Regions from separate parts of the Paeniglutamicibacter sp. NPDC091659 genome, predicted to be linked through region 2. Evidence: predicted binding sites of a transcription regulator. Region 2 holds the regulator's gene; the other holds the start of a gene.

Region 1 (9,573 bases), on a different contig from region 2:
AGCGCCTGGACGCGGTCCTGCTGGCCCGCTGGGACCGGTTGCTGCCGGGCGAACCCCAACTCGGCAGGGAGTTGCTGGCGCGCTGGTCCGAACCCCACCGCGCCTACCACGACCGGGCCCACCTGCTGGCGATACTGAGCGCGCTCGACACCCTGACCGGATCCAACGAGCAAAACCCGGCACACCGTGCCCTGTACCTGGCGGCCTGGTACCACGATGCCGTCTACAACGGAGTCCCCTCCGACGAACGGGATTCGGCAGCCCTGGCAGCGGCGCAGCTTCCGGGAGCCGGGCTCGAACACGCCGAGGTCGGCGAGGTGGTGCGGCTGGTTGAGCTGACCATCGAGCACAGCCCCGACTCGGGCGATACCGCGGGGCAACTGCTCTGCGATGCCGATCTGGAGGTCCTGGGCCGCGAGGCCGGCGCCTACCGCCGCTATGTGCTCTCCGTGCGCCGGGAATATGCCCATGTGCCGGACCCTGTGTTTGCCGCGGGCAGGGCCTCGATCCTGCGCAAGCTGCTGGAGTCGGAATCCCTGTATTCGAGCCCGCTGGCCCGTTCCCTGTGGGAAAACCAGGCCCGGACGAACCTGGCCGCGGAAGTCGAGCGCCTGGAGCGCCCCGAACCTGCCTGACGGCTTGGTTCCCGGTTGTTAAAAGCGGCGGACCGCGGAACACCATTCCCCAAGGGGAACGTGTTCCGCGGTCCGCGCGGTATTGCCAGGGGTGCTGCAGGGGGGATTAGAATCCGCCCATGCCACCCATGTCGTCGCCGCCACCTACTGCTGCGCCAGCCGGAACCGGCTTGTCAGCAACAACTGCTTCGGTGGTGAGGAACAGGCCGGCGATCGAGGCGGCGTTCTGCAGTGCAGAGCGGGTCACCTTTACCGGGTCGTTCACGCCTGCAGCCAACAGGTCCTCGTAGACGCCGGTGGCGGCGTTCAGGCCGTGACCGGCCGGCAGGCCCTTGACCTTGTCGGCGACAACGCCCGGCTCCATGCCGGCGTTGAAGGCGATCTGCTTCAGCGGTGCTTCGATGGCAACGCGAACGATGTTCGCACCGGTTGCCTCGTCGCCCGTCAGGTTCAGCTTGGCGAATGCAGCAGCGCCAGCCTGGATGAGGGCCACGCCGCCACCGGCAACGATGCCTTCTTCAACGGCTGCCTTGGCGTTGCGCACTGCATCTTCGATGCGGTGCTTGCGTTCCTTGAGCTCGACCTCGGTTGCGGCACCGGCCTTGATGACTGCAACGCCGCCGGCCAGCTTGGCCAGGCGTTCCTGCAGCTTCTCGCGGTCGTAGTCCGAATCGGTGTTCTCGATCTCGGCGCGGATCTGGTTCACGCGGCCGGCGATTTCCTCGGCGTCGCCTGCACCCTCGACGATGGTGGTCTCGTCCTTGGTGACAACTACCTTGCGGGCGGAGCCCAGCAGGTCGATGGTGGCGTTTTCGAGCTTCAGGCCGATTTCCTCGGAGATGACCTGGCCACCGGTGAGGATGGCGATGTCGGCCAGCATGGCCTTGCGGCGGTCGCCGAAGCCCGGAGCCTTGACGGCGACGGACTTGAACAGGCCACGGATCTTGTTCACGATCAGGGTCGCAAGGGCTTCGCCCTCGATGTCCTCTGCGATGATCAGCAGCGGCTTGTTCGACTGCATGACCTTCTCCAGGATGGAGACCATGTCCTTGACGTTGGTGATCTTCGAGTTGACGATCAGGATGTACGGATCCTCAAGGACCGTTTCCTGGCGCTCGTTGTCGGTCACGAAGTAGGCGGAGATGTAGCCCTTGTCGAAGCGCATGCCCTCGGTGAGCTCAAGCTCGAGACCGAAGGTGTTCGACTCCTCGACGGTGATGACACCTTCCTTGCCGACCTTGTCCAGTGCCTCGGCGATCAGTGCGCCGATTTCTTCATCACCGGCGGAGATCGAGGCGGTGGCCGCGATCTCTTCCTTGGTTTCGATTTCCTTGGCGGAAGCCAGCAGCTCGACGGTGACGGCCTCGACGGCCTTCTCGATGCCGCGCTTCAGGGACAGCGGGTCGGCGCCGGCGGCAACGTTGCGCAGGCCTTCCTTGACCAGTGCCTGGGCCAGGACGGTGGCGGTGGTGGTGCCGTCGCCAGCAACGTCGTCGGTCTTCTTGGCAACTTCCTTGACGAGCTCTGCACCGATCTTTTCGAACGGATCCTCGAGCTCGATCTCCTTGGCGATGGAGACACCGTCGTTGGTGATCGTGGGGGCGCCCCACTTCTTTTCCAGAACGACGTTGCGTCCACGCGGGCCGAGCGTTACCTTGACGGCGTCGGCCAGAATGTTCAGGCCGCGCTCAAGGCCGCGGCGTGCTTCCTCATCAAATGCAATGATCTTGGCCATAGCGGCTATGTCCTTTCGGGACGTTCATGCGTATCTACGACCGGAGGCAACGCCCGCGACGGACGAATGTTCCCCGATGTCATGGGACGATCGTGAAACATTCTCGCTGCTCTGGTCCAGGACTCACTCAAACACAGACTCCGGACCGCATGGATTCGCTTCGAAACTTCGATCGAATTAGCAGTCGGAACTCGTGAGTGCTAATACAAATCTTGGCACTCAAGCATGGAGAGTGCAAGCTGTACGCGTTAGCCCAGAGCATAGCGCGCAATGCGGCGCTTAGCGGAAGGTGTTTCCCAGGACCACGGCAATGCTGCCCGGGATATTGGTGGTCTTGACTACCGAGCTGATTCCAAGCTCCTTGGCCGCCTGCTCGGCGGTGGCGCGGCTGGCCTCGTCGCGGTAGTAAACCGTGGAATAGGTGACCTGCTTGCTCCAGTTTGCGGCCGAGACGTTGGTGAATCCCGCGTTCAAAAGCGTGGTTCGAACGGTGCCGGCAAGTCCCACCTTTTTGGCGCCGTTGTAGACACCCACCTTCATCGAAAGGTCGGCCGCTCCGCTGAGGCCCGATTCGCTTTCGCTGGGGACGGCATCCGTTTCGCTGGGTTCCGCCGAGGATGAGGGCTCGTCCGAGGCCTTGGAGCTTTCGGATTCCGTCGCCGAAGCCTTCGAACCCGAGGACTCGGAGCTGCTTGCCGCCACGTTTGCCGGGGACTTGCCACCTCCGTCGTTCAGGAGCTTGGGCAATGCCGTGAAGGAAAACACTCCGAGCAGCAGGGCAACGGCACCGAAGACCATCAGCCAACGGAGGCCCGGGCGCGCGCCACCGGCAGATGCGGAAGCCGCCCAGCCATCGGCGCGGTGTGAGCCACTGCGGTTGCTGAACTCTGGGACGCGATCAAATTCATCGCGCGGATAGTTGGTCATGCCCGTCCTCGGTGATGTGTCTAGCTTTGGGGGCACACGCGGATACAAGGGTGCAGGCGCGGTTGAAGAACAAAACCTTCAACCTGCGTTGCACTCAAGCCTCTGATTCAACCTTTTTGGCCGAACGTGCGCGGTGCCTCGTCGTTCGTAGTCTACGCAATCGTTTGACCAGCATAGGGTCATAAGCCAACGCGGCGTCCGTGTCGATCAGGGTGTTCAGCAGCTGGTAGTAGTTGGTTGCGGAGATGGAAAAGAGCTGGGCAATTGCCTGCTCCTTGGCACCGGCGTACTTCCACCACTGCCGCTCCAGCGTAAGGATCCGCTGGGAACGCTCGTCCAATTCACTGGATTCATCAAGCTCGAACTCAAGCCCAAGTGCCTCGGTTGACATCGCACACCCTCAACAATCCAGTTCCCCGCATGGTGAACCTCAACAAATTAGTTCAATGTAATTATTCTAACGCGGATCCGGTGCCCGTCATTTGCTACAAGGGGGGCCGTTTCGGCCACAATGGCTGCTATGGACACCGGAGAACCAACGCTCTTTGAGCTACCCGACGAACAACCCGACACCACCAGGTTCCCCTTCGACAAGGGCCTTGGCGATGCGGTTGCTGCTGGCCTGGTGGCCCCCGACTGGGCCGAAGCGCTGGCCCCTGTGGAAGGCAACCTCGTCGCCATCGCCAGGACCCTGGAGAAGCGCCGAAGCAACGGGGAGCACGTGCTTCCGGCACCTGGGAACATCTTGCGCGCCTTCCAGCAGCCCCTCTCAGCGGCCCGCGTGCTGGTCATGGGGCAGGATCCCTACCCCACGCCGGGGCATTCGGTGGGCCTGAGCTTTTCGACCCGGGCAACGGTAAACCCGCTTCCCCGAAGCCTCAAGAACATCTATGCCGAGCTGCACACCGACATGGGAATAATCACGCCGACCCACGGCGACCTTTCGGCGTGGGCCGCCCAGGGAGTGGTGTTGCTGAACCGCGTGCTCTCGGTCTGCGCCGGCGCAGCAGGCTCCCACCGCGGCATCGGGTGGGAAGCCGTCACCGACGCGGCGATCGACGCCCTTGCCGCCCGCGGTGGCCCGCTGGTTGCAATCCTCTGGGGCAAGGACGCCCAGGCGTTGGGCGACCGGTTGGGCGATACCCCGATCATTGCCTCGGCACACCCCTCGCCACTCTCGGCACGTCGCGGGTTCTTTGGGTCGCGCCCCTTCAGCCGAACCAACCAGCTGCTGGAAGCACAAGGGGCAACGCCCATTGACTGGTCGCTGCCCCCGGTAAGCCGCACGCGCTAGCGTCGGCGGATGCCGCTGCGTTCCCCGCTGACGGCACTGCCGGTGAACGGCCGCGCGAGGGTGTCCCCGAAGACCACGCCGCCGGCGATGGCCATCATGATGGTGAATGCCGTGAACATGTCGATCAGGGCCCCCGTCATGTCCTCTACGTCAAACACCAGTCCGTACATGGACCGGAAGATCATCAGGCCCGGCAGCAGGAACACGATGGCGGGGGCCGCAAGCACCAGCTGGGGCGCACGCATCCGGTGGGCAATGATACGGCCCGCCAAACCGATGAATGTGGCGGCCACGGCCGGAGCCGTCCGGTCCCCCACGCCCAGGGCTTGGATGCCCAGCAACAACAGGTAGCCAAGCAGCGCTATGGCCCCGGTGGGCAGCAGAAGGGTTCGGCTGGTCTGTTCGGTCACGGCACCCAGCACGACGGCCGCCGCGACCAGGACGACCAGCAGCCACCCCGGATACGCGATCTTGTCGATGGTCCGCACGTCGAGCTCCGGCGCCCCGGCCAATTGGCCAATCACCAGGGCAGTCATGATGCCCGTCAGGATTGCGGCGTAGCTGAGCCCCGCGGAGAAGAACCTGCCCGCCGCGGTCACGGGGAACCCGTTGATGGCATCCTGAAGCGCCGAAACGAACCTGGCCGAGGGCAACAGCAGGAGGATTCCGCCGGAAACCACCAGTGCCGGGTCAATCGGTGCATTCAGGGCATGGAACAGCACTGCGATGGCCGTGACAACGAAGGTGGATGCGGCAATGGAAAAGAAATCGGGGATGCGCCAACGTGAGGCGTACTTCGCGATCTGTCCAACCAAAAGCGAGGAGATGAATGCAATCGCGGCGCCCACCAAGGATCCGCCAATGAAGACAACGAACGCCGCGGCAAATCCGCCAGCAGCACCGGACACCATCCAACGCGGGAAGGGCTTGGGCTGCCGGGAGATTTCCCGAAGCCTGTCCACCGACTGCTGCCGGGTGACACCGCCGGCGACAATGTCGGAGACCAGTTGGTGCACGTATGTAAGTCCGGCAAAGTTGTTGGTCCACGAGCGCACGACGCGCAGCATGGAGTACGCCTCGCCCTCGGGCGGGGAGAAGTTCAGGTTGATCGACTGGTTCGTGATGTCCACGTCGATGTGCCGCAGGCCCAGGGCAGCAGTCACCGCGATGACGCTTGTCTCGACCTCCAGGGCGCCGGCCCCGTAGCGGAACATCGTTTCGGCCAGGTCCAGCGCAAATTCCAGGGTCTTGCGTGCCGAGGCGTCCTGCGCCGAGTTGACCTTCGGATTGGCATAGGGAGTGCCCCTGAGCCTGTCCACGATGCTGAACGCCTGGGTCGGCGGCGTATCCGAGGCAAGCCAGCGGGAAATCATGCGTCTGGCTGTGGGGTTGGCCCTCGGCGGCAGGGCCGGGGCCCCGCTGGGGGTCACACCGACCTGACCCGTTTGGGCGTTCAGTTTGTCTTGCACCGCTGGAGGCAATTTTGCCGGCTGCTCGGGCGCCTTCGGCGTCGGGCGCGGGGGCGTCGAGTGCTTCCCGTGGTCCGCCGTGCGCCTGCCGGGCACTGCAGGGTTTCCGGGGGCAGGCGACTGTTTCGGCGCCTCGGGCACGTTTGAATCAGTCGGGTCCACCAGTTTCATTTCCCGCGTATGTACCCGCCTGATGCTTGCGACGTGTGGATTTGGGTCTTCACCGGAGGGCACTGTTTTAGCGCCGTCCGGATCCTTGCCTGAAGACACGCTCACTCCTGTCGGTTGCGCCTTTTCACCCCCACCTTACAGCCGTATCTTGGGTATTTATCGAACGGGTTTCCTGGCTCACATTTTGCCCCGCGCACCGGCCTTCGGGGAGGGTCCCGGGAATATCGCCCGCGCCACCCGCGTTGAGCAAAAATAGATGCAAATGTATTCAAATCTTTGGAAGGCGAGCACTGCACCATGAGCGAAAACCACACCCCGCGCCGGCAACTTGAAATCGGCGTTGAGACATTCGGAGACATCACCGAGGATTCCGAAGGCCGTCTGTTGCACCCGGCGGAGGTCATTCGAAACGTTGTCGAGGAAGCCAAGGCCGCGGAAGCCGCGGGGCTGGACTTCTTCGGGGTCGGGGAGCACCATCGCGACGACTACTCGGTGTCGGCACCCGAGGTCGTCCTTGGCGCCATCGCCGGCGTGACCAAGAACATCCGTATGGGCTCCGCGGTCACTGTCCTGAGCTCCGACGATCCCGTTCGCGTCTACGAGCGTTTCGCCACGGTGGACGCGCTCTCCAACGGGCGCGCCGAGGTTATTCTGGGTCGCGGCTCCTTCATCGAGTCGTTCCCGCTTTTCGGCTATGAACTCTCCGACTACGAGATCCTCTTTGAAGAGAAGCTCGCCCTCTTTGCCAAGCTCCGCAAGTCCGAGCCCGTGACTTGGCAGGGACAAACCCGGTCCGCATTGCGCAACCAGAGCGTTTACCCTCCCATCGAATCCGGCAAGCTGGACACGTGGGTGGGCGTGGGCGGAAGCCCCGAGTCCGTTGTCCGGGCGGGACGCCACGGGTTGCCGCTCTTCCTGGCCATCATCGGCGGCGCCCCCATGGCCTTTGAACCGCTGACCCGCCTCTACAAGCGGTCGCTCGAGGAATTCGGCCACCCGGAGCAGAAGATCGGCGCGCACTTCCACGGTCTGGTCGCCGACACCGACGAAGAGGCCCTGGATCTGCTGTGGCCGCACTACAAGCGCACCATGGACCGTTTGGGTGCCGAGCGCGGGTGGCCGCCGGCGAGCCGCATTCGTTTCGAGGCTTCCGCGGCCCCGGAGGGCTCCCTCCTGGCCGGCGGCCCGGAAACGGTGGCCAAGAAGATCGCGGCCTTCGCCAAGGGGCTGGGCCTCTCACGCGTCGACATCAAGTACTCGAACGGGACGCTGCCGCACGAAACCATGATGCGCAGCATCGAATTGCTGGGCACCAAGGTCAAGCCGCTGGTCCTGGACATGCTCGACGACTAGGTCCGTCGGGGCGCGAGCACCCCATGGGCAAACGGAAAACCCCCGGCAAAAGCCGGGGGTTTTCCGTGTTGGTGGTTCTTAGCAGACTCGAACTGCTGACCTCTCGCGTGTGAGGCGAGCGCTCTAACCAACTGAGCTAAAGAACCGATTGATCCGCCCCGCGGGGGCGTACCTCACAAGGTTAGCCGAGGTGTGAGGTGCACACCAAATCGACGGGGCCGATCCGACCCCGGACTTCAACGCGCGGGCCAAGCACTTCGACCTTGAACCGCCTCACCCAAAAACCGGCCCGGCGGGCCCGGAAACCGCCGGAAACCGGCGCATGAATTTTCCGTAAAACACCGCCCGCACCCCGACATCTTCACAGGCTCCAAAAACCCCGTGAATTCGGGGATTTTCGGGGTTTCAAAACGTCGTGCGAGGCCGTTGGAATTTGTCCACCGGCTTGGCTCTTTCGAGCCGTGTTTACAAGAGGCCTACGCTCGGGTAATAATTTCTTTTGTCGTTTCCACGACGCCCAAAAACTGGGCCCTACAAGGAAGCTGCCGGGAGCCGCCGGCATCGGTCCCCTACCGGCCAAAGAACCGGCCCGGCGTAATCCCGGGAACCCCTTCTTTCGTTCGCTCTTTTTCACTTAGAGGACCGCTCCCAGTGCTTCCAACCATTGAGTACTCCCTGTCTTACGCTCCGCCCATGGGCGCCGAGCGCGATGCCCTGTCCGCACTCTGCCACACGCCCGATGCCCGCTGGCACGAGCGCATGGACCATGCCGAATTCGTCGTCACCGCCCTGCACGAAGGCACCCGCGTGGGCGTGGGAATCGTGCACACCTCGGTGACGGCACCCACCCAGGTCGAACGCCCGCTGGAGCTCGGCGGAATGTTCGTCCACCCCGCCTACCGCCGTCTGGGAATCCGCCAGCACATGGCCGATTCCCGACTCACCTATGCCCTCTCCATGGGCGGAACCCCCATTACGGTCATCGACAACCGCAACGAGGCTTCCTGGAGCTACTACGAGCGCTCGGCAAAGTGGACCCCGGAGCAGGAGTACACCGGGTGGTTCACCGGCCTGCCGATGACCATCTGGGTTGCCACCGAATCCTCCTGGTACCGCACCCGCATGGGCATGGATCCGTTGGTTCCCGCGCAGCCGAACGTCGTGCTGCCGACCGCACAGCCGCTGGTCCTTGGCCCGGACCAGGGCAACGCCGTTTCCGCCTAAGCCCCTACCTGTCTGGAGGCAGGAACCTTGGAAGGGCCGGATCCCGACAGGGAGCCGGCCCTTCCACCCGTTGCCCGGCGGTTTGGGCCGGGCGTAGGGTTGTCGACTACGACCGTCGCGACCCGAGGTGCCGTCATGAGCCAACGAAATTCCTATCCCGCCGGCGTGCCGTGCTGGGTGGAAACGTATCAATCCGACGTGGACGCCGCACTGGCCTTCTACGATTCCCTGTTCGACTGGCAGCCGTCCGGTCCCGGGCCGCTCGGCGGAGAAGGCTCAGAGGGACGCTACTACGTCGCCCGCATGCGGGGGCTCGATGTGGCGGGCATCGCCTCGCAGCCCGCCCCGGAGGTCCCCGTTGCGTGGCTGACCTCGATCGCCGTCGACAATGCCGATGCCTCGGCCGAGGCCGTCGTGCGGGCGGGCGGCACCGTGCTCGCCGGCCCCTTCGACGCCGCACCGGCCGGCCGCGCGGCCGTGGTTGCGGATCCCTCCGGGGCCGTCCACGGGCTGTGGGAGGCCGGCGACCGCGTCGGGGCCCGGCTGGTCAACGAGCCGGGGGCCTGGGCGATGAGCCAGCTTTCCACCCCCGACCCCATCTCCGCGGCGGCGTTCTATGCGGCGGTCTACGGCTGGACCACCCAGAGCTTTGGCGCGGGGGCCGGGGCTGCCATGCTTTTCCGGCTCCCGGGCTACGTGGGCGGCGAGCCGGAGCAGCCGGTCTCTCGCGAGGTGGTGGCCGTCATGGTCGCCGGTGACGGCCCG
Region 2 (9,573 bases):
TCTCGACCGCACCGAACGTGGTGTACGAGGTCATGACCGATGACAAGAAGCTGCGTACAGTGACCAATCCGAGCGAATTCCCCGACGGGAAGATCCTCGAGGTCCACGAGCCAATGGTTGCTGCAACCATTTTGGCACCGCACGAATTTGTCGGCGCCATCATGGAACTATGCCAGTCACGCCGAGGCGTCATGCGCGGCATGGACTACCTCTCCGAGGAACGCGTGGAGATCCGTTACTGGCTTCCGCTGGCAGAGATCGTCTTCGACTTCTTCGACGTGCTGAAGTCCAAGACCCGCGGCTACGCCTCGCTGGACTGGAAGGCCGACGGCGAACAGATCTCGGATCTGGTCAAGGTCGACATCCTGCTCCAGGGTGAACAGGTCGATGCGTTCAGTGCGGTTACCCACCGTGACAAGGCCTACGCGTACGGAACCATGATGACCTCGAAGCTGCGCGAGCTGATTCCCCGCCAGCAGTTCGAGGTGCCCATCCAGGCAGCCATCGGTTCACGCATCATTGCCCGCGAAAGCATCCGCGCCATCCGCAAGGACGTCCTGGCCAAGTGCTACGGCGGCGACATTTCCCGTAAGCGCAAGCTGCTGGAAAAGCAGAAGGCCGGCAAGAAGCGGATGAAGATGGTTGGCCGCGTGGAGGTTCCCCAGGAAGCCTTCATCGTTGCCCTTTCGTCCGACGAGCCCAAGAAGAAGTAACAATGCCAGGTGCTTTGCCCCTCGGGGATCCGGCACCATCGGACGGGTTGCTTCCGGCAATCTGCGCCGATGGTGCCGTGGACCGGACCTTTTCGGTCTACGTCCACATTCCGTTCTGCGCCGTGCGCTGCGGATACTGCGACTTCAACACGTACACGGCCCACGAGCTCGGCTCGGGTTCCAGCCAGGACACCTACGCCGAGGCCGTCTCCTCGGAGATCGCCTTCGGCGCCAAGGTCCTGGAGGAATCCGGCGTGCCGCGGCGCAGCGTGTCCACCGTCTTCTTCGGCGGCGGAACGCCCACGTTGCTGCCCGCCGAGGACCTGGTCCGCGTGCTGCGTGAGATCCGCACCCAATGGGACCTTGCTCCCGACGCGGAAATCACCACCGAGGCGAACCCGGATTCGGTGACGCCCGAGTCCCTGCAGCTGCTGGCCGACGGCGGATTCACCCGCGTGTCGATCGGCATGCAGTCCGCTGTCCCGCACGTCCTGAAAACCCTTGACCGCACGCACAACCCCGAGCGGGTCGGCCTTGCCGTGCAATGGGCGAAGGCTGCGGGCCTGCAGGTGAGTGTCGACTTGATCTACGGCACGCCGGGGGAGTCGATCGAGGATTGGCGCACCAGCGTCAACACCGCGCTCAGCTACGACCCCGACCACATCTCCGCCTACGCGCTGATCATCGAGGAGGGCACCCGGCTTGCCGGGCAGATCCGCCGCGGCGAGGTAGCGAACATCGACGATGACGACCACGCCGACAAGTACCTGATCGCCGACGAGCTTTTCGCCGCTGCCGGTTACAACTGGTACGAGGTCAGCAACTGGTCGAAGGACGAAAGCAGCCGCTGCCTGCACAACCTTGCCTACTGGCGGGGTGGCGACTGGTGGGGCGCGGGCCCCGGGGCGCACTCCCACGTGGGCGGGCTGCGTTGGTGGAACGTCAAGCACCCGGCCGCGTACCAGCAGCGCATCGACGCGGGCACCTCGCCCGCCGCGGGGCGTGAAACCCCGGACGAGGACGCACGCTACCTGGAACGGGCCATGCTGTTGACCCGCATCGTCGACGGCATGGACACCGCCGAGCTGAATCCCGAGGGCCGGCAGGCAATTGCCGGCTTGATTGCCGACGGCTTGGTGGTCCCGGAGGCGGCATTCGCCAAAAAGGTCGTTCTGACGCTGCAGGGTCGGTTGTTGGCCGATGCCGTGTTGCGCAGGCTGCTGGATTTCTAGGAACCGCCGCGCAGCGAAAGCGGGTGGAACCCACAAAGGTGGGTGGCGGGTTGGATGAATTTCCAACCCACCACCCACCTTTGTCATTTGGAAAAGGCGGCCTGGCCGACCCGCTTGTTCAATCCGGGGCGAAGCGTCGAGCCACGTGGACCAAGCGTCGACAGCGGTTGTCCACGGCCTGCAGGTCCCCCCCCGTCGGCGTCTTCGGCGCCGGCCGCGGATTCGCGTTCGGTGCGGCCCGCATCCAAGTCGGCCCGGTAGCTGGCAACGGAAAAGGGCACTGCCTTTCGGCAATGCCCTGGGTTTCCGGCAGGCTCTTTGCTACTTGAACAGCCGAAGGTTGAGCGGGTAGCGGTAGGGGCGGGACTTGTTCGCGTTGATGCCCGCCTTGACGCCGCTGACGGTGAGGAAGATCCAGATTGCGACCACGAGAACCGCGAAGACCCACCCGACGACGGGAATCAGCGAGAGCAGGTTCAGCACCACGGCAATGACCGTGAGCGGGAATGTGAAGTTGAGTGCTTCCTTGGATTCCTGCGCCGTGAACGGCCCGCGCGAGCGGTACACGTAGTAGATGATGGCCGAGGGAACGCACCCAAGGATCGCGCCGAAGTGGGCGATGGTTGCCCACTGGCGGTCTTCGGTGGGTGTCAGTGGCAGCGGGGCGTCCGAAGAACCTTCGAATCGGTCCGGCTGGCCGTCGCCTGCGCCGGATGGCTGTCGTGCCTCATTGACCACTGCTGGTGTCCTCTTCGTTGCTGTTGGTGAATCGATGGACAGTTTATCGCCAATCCAACGGCTCCAATGCATCGAACCGTGGCTTTGGGCGCGTCCCGGCCGAAAGGTGAAAGGTTTTTCATGCAGCATGGACATCTTCAGGCTGTCCACGTGGCACGATCGGCGGGCAGGGTGAGCATTCTCACGGTCCGGACATTATTCCGGCCGGGCGCGTCGCGCGTGTGGCGACAACTACTCGGGTCCGTGGTCGCCTGCCGTAAGGAAGTCGATGACCTCTTCAACGCGGCCCAAAAGCGATGGTTCCAGATCGGCGTAGCTTCGCACCTGCCCCAGGATGCGTTCCCACCCCTGCGCCACGTCGACCTGTTCCTGGTGCGGCCAGCCCAGGCCCTTGAGGATGCCGGTTTTCCAGTCGGTTCCGCGCGGCACCACAGGCCATGCCCTGATGCCCAGCACCGTGGGGCGGACGGCTTGCCACACGTCGACATACGGGTGGCCGACAATCAGCACGTTGCCCGCGGCACCTGGCACGCGCATTGCCTCGGCGGCGATCTTCGCCTCCTTGGTGCCGGACACCAGGTGGTCGACGAGGATTCCGAGCTTGCGCTGCGGGCCGGGTGAGAAGTCGCGGATGGCGGCAGCCAAGTCATCGACACCATGCAGCGGCTCCACGACGATGCCCTCCACCCGCAGGTCATGGCCCCAGACTTTTTCGACCAGCTGGGCGTCGTGCTTGCCTTCGACCCAAATGCGGCTTGCCCGGGCGGTGCGGGCCCGCAGGTCGGTGACCATGCGCGAACCCGATGCGCTGCGCGCGGTGCCCTGGTTGGCCGGCGGCGCGGCGACCGGTTCGGTGATTTCCACGGGTTCCCCTTCGAGCAGGAAGCCGAAGCCCGTGCGGAAAGACTTCGTCCGGCCCGCACGGTCCTCCAGGGCCATGACGCGCATGCCGCCGGATTTTTCCATGCGGACGACTTCTCCCACCCACCCGCTTTCGACGTCCTCGAGGAGCAGGCCCAGGCGCAGTGGAACCTTGCGGAGCTGTCGTCGTACGGGGGCGCTCATGTCTTGGGCGCCCCAGGTGTAATTGGTCATGGTTTCACTTTCCGGTGCCGATGGTCGCGTGCCGCGGCGGTGAGACGTGTGGTGAACGCGGCATCACCGTGTTTGAACAAACCATGCTAACAACCCAGCCGGACGTATTAGACTTAGCACTTGGACATGTCGAGTGCTAAATGCCGCAACTTCACGGGTCCCGGCGCCCCGATGCGTCGTCGACCGTATCAATCTGGTAGTCAGGAGGGTAAGAATGACCGAACCGCGCAGGCTTGAGGTCCTCCGAGCCATCGTTGAAGACTATGTGAAGTCACGTGAACCGGTGGGTTCGCGGGCCCTGCTGGAGCGTCACAACCTCGGGGTCTCGGCCGCGACCATCCGCAACGACATGGCATCGCTTGAGGAAGAGGGCTTCATCGTCGCCCCGCACACTTCCTCCGGGCGGATTCCCACCGAAAAGGGCTACCGCCACTTCGTGGACCAAATCGGCGACATCAAGCCGCTCTCGCCGGCCGAACGACGTGCCATAGCCGCACTGATCGAAGGGTCGCACGACCTCAACGAGGTCCTCGAAAACACCGTCCGCCTGCTGGCCAGCATCACGCAGCAGGTGGCGCTCATCCAGGTGCCGCATTACTCGAACGCCACGGTCCGCCACATCGAGCTGGTGGGCCTTGGCGCCGGGCAGACACTCGTTGTCCTGATTGCCTCCAGCGGCAAGGTCGAGCAACGGGTCATACTCTTGCCCCCGGACACCAGCGAGGAAGACCTCCAGCGCCTGCGCGCGGTGTTCCTCGCCGTGTTGGACAACCGCCCCATCGCCGATGTCTCGAAACTCTGCGGGGGCCCCACCGATTTGGTCGAACCACGGTTGCTGCATGCGGCACGGGCCGTCGCGGAGTCGTTGGCTGCCCTGGCGCGCAACAACACCGTGGACCGCATGGTCATGGCCGGCACCGCCAACCTGGCCCGCGCAAACCGCGACTTCCCGTTGAGCATCACCCCGGTCCTTGAGGCGCTCGAGGAACAGGTGGTCCTGCTGCGGCTGTTCTCCGAACTCGAGCAGGACGCCCACGGGATCGCGGTGGGTATCGGCACCGAAAACCAGTACGGCGCGCTGACCGAGGCCTCGGTGGTCGCCACGGGTTACGGGCCGGGCGAACAGTCGATGATCGGCGTGTTGGGCCCGACGCGCATGAACTACCCCACCTCGATGGCCGCCGTGCGCGCCGTCGCCAGATATCTTTCCCGGATCCTGGCCGGCTAACGCTTCGGCCATTGTCAATTTTTGAAGTACGAAAGGACACAGCGAGCACTGTGAGCACTCACTACGAAGTTCTGGGCGTCAGCAAGGACGCCACGGGCGAAGAGATCAAGAAGGCCTACCGAAAATTGGCCCGCAAGCTGCACCCCGATGTGAACCCGGGGGAGGACGCCTCCGAGCAGTTCAAGCAGGTGACCCACGCCTATGAGGTGCTCGCCGACGCGGACAAGCGCGCGAACTACGACGCCACGGGCAACGAGAACGGCACGGGCCAGACCGGTTTCGGCGGAGGCGGCGGCTTCGGCGGCGGCTTCGGGGACATCTTCGAGCAGTTCTTCGGCGGCGGCCAGGCCCAGGGCCCGGCCTCGCGCACGCAGCGCGGACGCGACGCACTGATCACCGCGACCATCGACCTTGCCGATGCGGTGGCCGGCACGGTGTACCCGCTGGAGATGGAAACCGCCGTCACCTGCCCCACCTGCGAGGGCACCTGCTGCCGCAAGGGCACCTCGCCCGTCACCTGCAGCATCTGCCACGGCGCCGGCCAGGTCCAGCGTCCGGTCCGTTCCTTCCTGGGCCAGATGATGACCGTCGAGACCTGTGCGGCCTGCCGCGGCTTCGGCACCACCATCCCCGACCCGTGCATCGACTGCAGCGGCCAGGGCCGCATCCGCGAACGCATCTCCAAGCAGCTCAAGGTCCCCGCCGGCGTTGCCAGCGGCACCCGCATCCACCTGGCCGGCCAGGGCGAGGCGGGCCCCGGCGGCGGCCCCAACGGCGACCTGTACGTGGAGATCGAGGTGCGCCGCCACAAGGTCTTCGAACGCGAGGGCGTCGACCTGCACGCACGCATGAACGTCCCGATGACCGCGGCCGCGCTCGGCGCGGACCTGAAGCTGGAGACCTTCGACGGCACCCAGGTCATCGAGGTCGAATCCGGCGCCCAGTCCGGCGACACCGTCCGCCTGGCCGGCTACGGCGTTCCGCGCCTGCGCGGCGGCAAGCGCGGCGACATCATCGTGCACCTGCACGTCGAGACCCCGACCAAGGTCGACGCGGCGCAGCGCGAGCTGCTCGAGCAGCTGGCCAAGCTGCGCGGCGAGGAATTCGCCGAGGGGCGCATGGAAAACAGCGGCGGTATGTTCTCCCGCCTGCGCGGCAAGCTCGGCAACCTGGGCTCATGAGCAACCAGTGCTTCTTCATGGAGCGCGGTTCCCTCGGCGACCCCGCCGTGGGAACCGTCCTCACCCTTGAGGGGCCCGAGGCCCACCACGCGGTGAACGTGAAGCGCGTGCGCAGCGGGGAGATGATCGACCTGGTCGACGGCACCGGTGTGCGCGCAAGCGTCGAGGTGCTGGACACCGACAAGGCCACGCTGCGTGCCACGGTTGCCTCCGTCGAGCACGAGGCGGTCCTGCCGGTCCGCATCACCCTGGTGCAGGCGCTGGCCAAGGGCGACCGCGACCTGCAGGCCGTCGAGTCCGCGGTGGAACTCGGCATCGACGCGGTGCGCCCCTGGCAGTCCGAACGCGCCATCGTGCGCTGGAACGAGGCCAAGGCCGCCAAGGCCCTGGGCAAGTGGGAGGCGACGGTGCTCAGCGCGCTGAAGCAATCCAGGCGCACGTTCCTGCCGGAGGTCCTGCCGATGGTTTCCACCCCGGCGCTGGCCAAGTCCATGGCGGACGCGGCGGACGCAGGGAGACCGGTGCTGGTGCTGGTGCTTCACGAACGCGGGGCCAACTCGGTGGCCGACGTCGTCGGCGCCTGGGCCGCCGAGCACGCCGTGGCACTGGCCTCCGGGGAGAACCCGCGCGCGGAAGTCCACTTGGTCGTGGGACCCGAGGGCGGGATTTCCGACAACGAGATCGACCAGTTCCTGGCCGCCGGCGCCAATGTGGCCCTGCTGGGCCGGCACGTGCTGCGCGCCTCGACCGCCGGGCCCGCGGCCCTGGTGCTCGTCAGGCACCTGCTCGGACAGCTCTGACCCGTAAGAAGTCTTGAAGCTGCACGGCCACAGGCACAAGGATCCCTGTGCTGTTCCTCCCGGTCCATCGGGAAGGGGGAACAACACAGGGATCCTTGCGTTGGCAGCGGTGCGTCGGGCCGTGTTTGGCGGGCGGTGCGGCTACTCCGTCACCGTGAAGTCCTTGGATTCGAGGGCGATCCGCTTGTCCGTGGTCGCATCGACGCCCCATGCCGTGAATGTGTACTCGCCGGCCCCCAGCTCGTGGCTGAAGGAAAACTCGTTGGTGTCCCGGGATTCGCTGCCCGCGGGCAGCTGGCCGGAGGCGACGGGCTCGGTCGACTCGCTCTTGATGCCCAGCGGGTTCGTGGCCTTCTTCCGCCGGATCTCCCAGAACTCCCCGCCGGAGAAACTCGCGCTCAGGCCGCGGAAGTTCACGCTGCCGGCGGGCACGGAACTGCCGGCCTGCGGGTCGATGACCCACAGCGGCGCCGCAAGCGTGGCGTCGCGGGTGAAGGTCTGGTCCAGAGGAATCTGGCCGAAGGCCAGGAAGTCGCTCGATCCGTCGACCTGGATCCGCACGCTTGGCTCGATGCCGTCGGAGAGGATGCCGGCGTTGGCCGCGGCGGCAGTGGCCGTGTACACCAATTGCGCGATCGACCGTTCCGCGAGGCCGCGATCCAGCGATGCACCGAACGCCTTTTTGCCCAGGTCGATGGTGATCAGGTTCTGCGGGCTCACCGAGGCCCCGATCGAGGTGCTCGGACGCCACAGGTTGAAGTAGTCGGTGTCACGCGGCTTCGAGGACAGCATGTAGCGCACCGCTGCGGCGATCGGATCGCCGGCCCCGGGGATCTGCACGAATTCCCGGTAGAGACGCACCGTGCCGTCCGATTCCGAGAGCCAGTAGACGGGCATGCTCCGGTCGGTGCTCAACGCTTCCATGCCGACAGCCGACAACGGGGCAACCGAATGGGTGTCGGTGTTCGATGCGGGCATCGAGAACTGTTCGGCGCCGGTCCCCAGGCCGCAGGAGGCCGTGGTTCCAAGCAACGCCATGAGCGCCAAGGCCGCAATGCGGGAATGGGCGGTGCGACGGGAACGGGACATCGGAAATAGTGGCTCTCTGGGAGAAAGGGAACTGAAAACATGGGTGGAGCAGCATCGGGGGAGACGATGAACTTCCCCAGCCTTGCACAAAAAACCGGTCAGAGGGGGTTTCGATCCGGGTTTTGCGGGGACTGTTGCCTGATTGATATGTTCCCGGGCGGGCAGACGGGCCTGCAGCGCGCCAATGGCCGGTGCCACAAGGGCAGGATAAGATGGACGAGGTGCAGGGACCATTGGCCGCGGAAGGACCGCAGGCCTTAGTTGCCCACACAGATTGCGGAGGCGGCAACAGTCGTATGGATCCAGAGATGAGCCAATCAGGGCAGCCACGGGAAACCGATGCGCTGGTCAGTTTCGACAGTTCCGACCAGATGGTCGCCACCCTGGGTGCACATGATGAACTCTTGCGCGTCATCGGCGGTGCCTACCCGGGCGTTGACCTGCACGCCCGCGGCAACGACCTGCGGGTCACCGGCGAACCGGGCGCCGCACACCGTGCCCTGCGGGTGATCACCGAGGCCCGCACGCTCGCGGCCAACGGCACCCGGATTTCCGCGCAGACCATCGAACAACTGGTGCGCATGCTCGAGGGCTCCGGAGCCGGCGACGCCCAGTCCGTGCTCGGGCTGAAGATCCTCTCCGGCCGAGGCAAGGCCATCCGGCCCAAGACGGTGAACCAGAAGTCCTACGTCGACGCCATCGACGAGAACACCGTGATCTTCGGCATAGGTCCCGCGGGCACCGGCAAGACCTACCTGGCGATGGCCAAGGCCGTCGCGGCGCTGCAGGCCAAGGAGGTCAGCCGGATCATCCTGACCCGCCCCGCCGTGGAGGCCGGGGAGAAGCTCGGCTTCCTGCCCGGCACCCTGACCGACAAGATCGACCCGTACCTGCGCCCGCTCTACGACGCCCTGCATGACATGCTGGAGCCGGATTCGATCCCGCGCCTGCTGGCCGCCGGCACCATCGAGGTCGCACCGCTGGCCTACATGCGCGGACGCACGCTCAACGACGCTTTCATCATCCTCGACGAGGCGCAGAACACCACGCCCGAACAGATGAAGATGTTCCTCACCCGGTTGGGCTTCGGCTCCAAGATCGTGGTCACCGGCGACATCACCCAGGTCGACCTGCCCGGCGGGACCAAGTCCGGGCTGCGCGTGGTCACCGAGATCCTCGAGGGCGTCGACGACATCGCATTCTGCGAACTGGACGCCAGCGACGTGGTGCGCCACCGGCTGGTCGGGGCCATCGTCGGCGCCTACGAGCGCTGGACGGCCCGCCAGGACCCCAACTTCAACCGCTCGGCCGCCCGCGCGCGGCGCCGGGCGGCCGCGGCCCCCGGAGCGGGCCACGCAGCACACAAGCAGCACGGAAAACCACAGGGACACGGTCCCGACAACCAGGAGAACGCATCATGAGCGTAGAGGTCAACAACGAGTCCGAGATCGCAGCCGATCTCGAACGCATCAGCGCGTTGGGACGCCACATCCTCTC

The links. The regulator HrcA, encoded in region 2, represses chaperone genes, less so after heat shock. The targets are predictions, from matches to a motif close to TTNGCACTCGNNNNNNNCGAGTGCNAA.
Region 1: the regulator HrcA is predicted to act here: its motif matches at 2,548-2,574, upstream of groL (chaperonin GroEL).

What each region holds. Positions count from the first base shown of each region.
Region 1 covers NZ_JBIVTO010000010.1:109,784-119,356, forward strand. Annotated here, with positions in the region: gene ACIQLF_RS17175 (DUF4031 domain-containing protein) at 1-635, shown strand, start outside; gene groL (chaperonin GroEL) at 742-2,370, opposite strand; gene ACIQLF_RS17185 (LytR C-terminal domain-containing protein) at 2,650-3,297, opposite strand; gene ACIQLF_RS17190 (DUF3263 domain-containing protein) at 3,392-3,688, opposite strand; gene ACIQLF_RS17195 (uracil-DNA glycosylase) at 3,818-4,591, shown strand; gene ACIQLF_RS17200 (threonine/serine exporter family protein) at 4,588-6,330, opposite strand; gene ACIQLF_RS17205 (LLM class flavin-dependent oxidoreductase) at 6,529-7,584, shown strand; tRNA gene ACIQLF_RS17210 (tRNA-Val) at 7,654-7,730, opposite strand; gene ACIQLF_RS17215 (GNAT family N-acetyltransferase) at 8,236-8,808, shown strand; gene ACIQLF_RS17220 (VOC family protein) at 8,944-9,573, shown strand, end outside.
Region 2 covers NZ_JBIVTO010000002.1:148,784-158,356, forward strand. Annotated here, with positions in the region: gene lepA (translation elongation factor 4) at 1-713, shown strand, start outside; gene hemW (radical SAM family heme chaperone HemW) at 716-1,945, shown strand; gene ACIQLF_RS05565 (DUF4870 domain-containing protein) at 2,267-2,683, opposite strand; gene ACIQLF_RS05570 (DUF3097 domain-containing protein) at 2,915-3,778, opposite strand; gene hrcA (heat-inducible transcriptional repressor HrcA) at 3,993-5,006, shown strand; gene dnaJ (molecular chaperone DnaJ) at 5,057-6,187, shown strand; gene ACIQLF_RS05585 (16S rRNA (uracil(1498)-N(3))-methyltransferase) at 6,184-6,987, shown strand; gene ACIQLF_RS05590 (GerMN domain-containing protein) at 7,129-8,076, opposite strand; gene ACIQLF_RS05595 (PhoH family protein) at 8,385-9,497, shown strand; gene ybeY (rRNA maturation RNase YbeY) at 9,494-9,573, shown strand, end outside.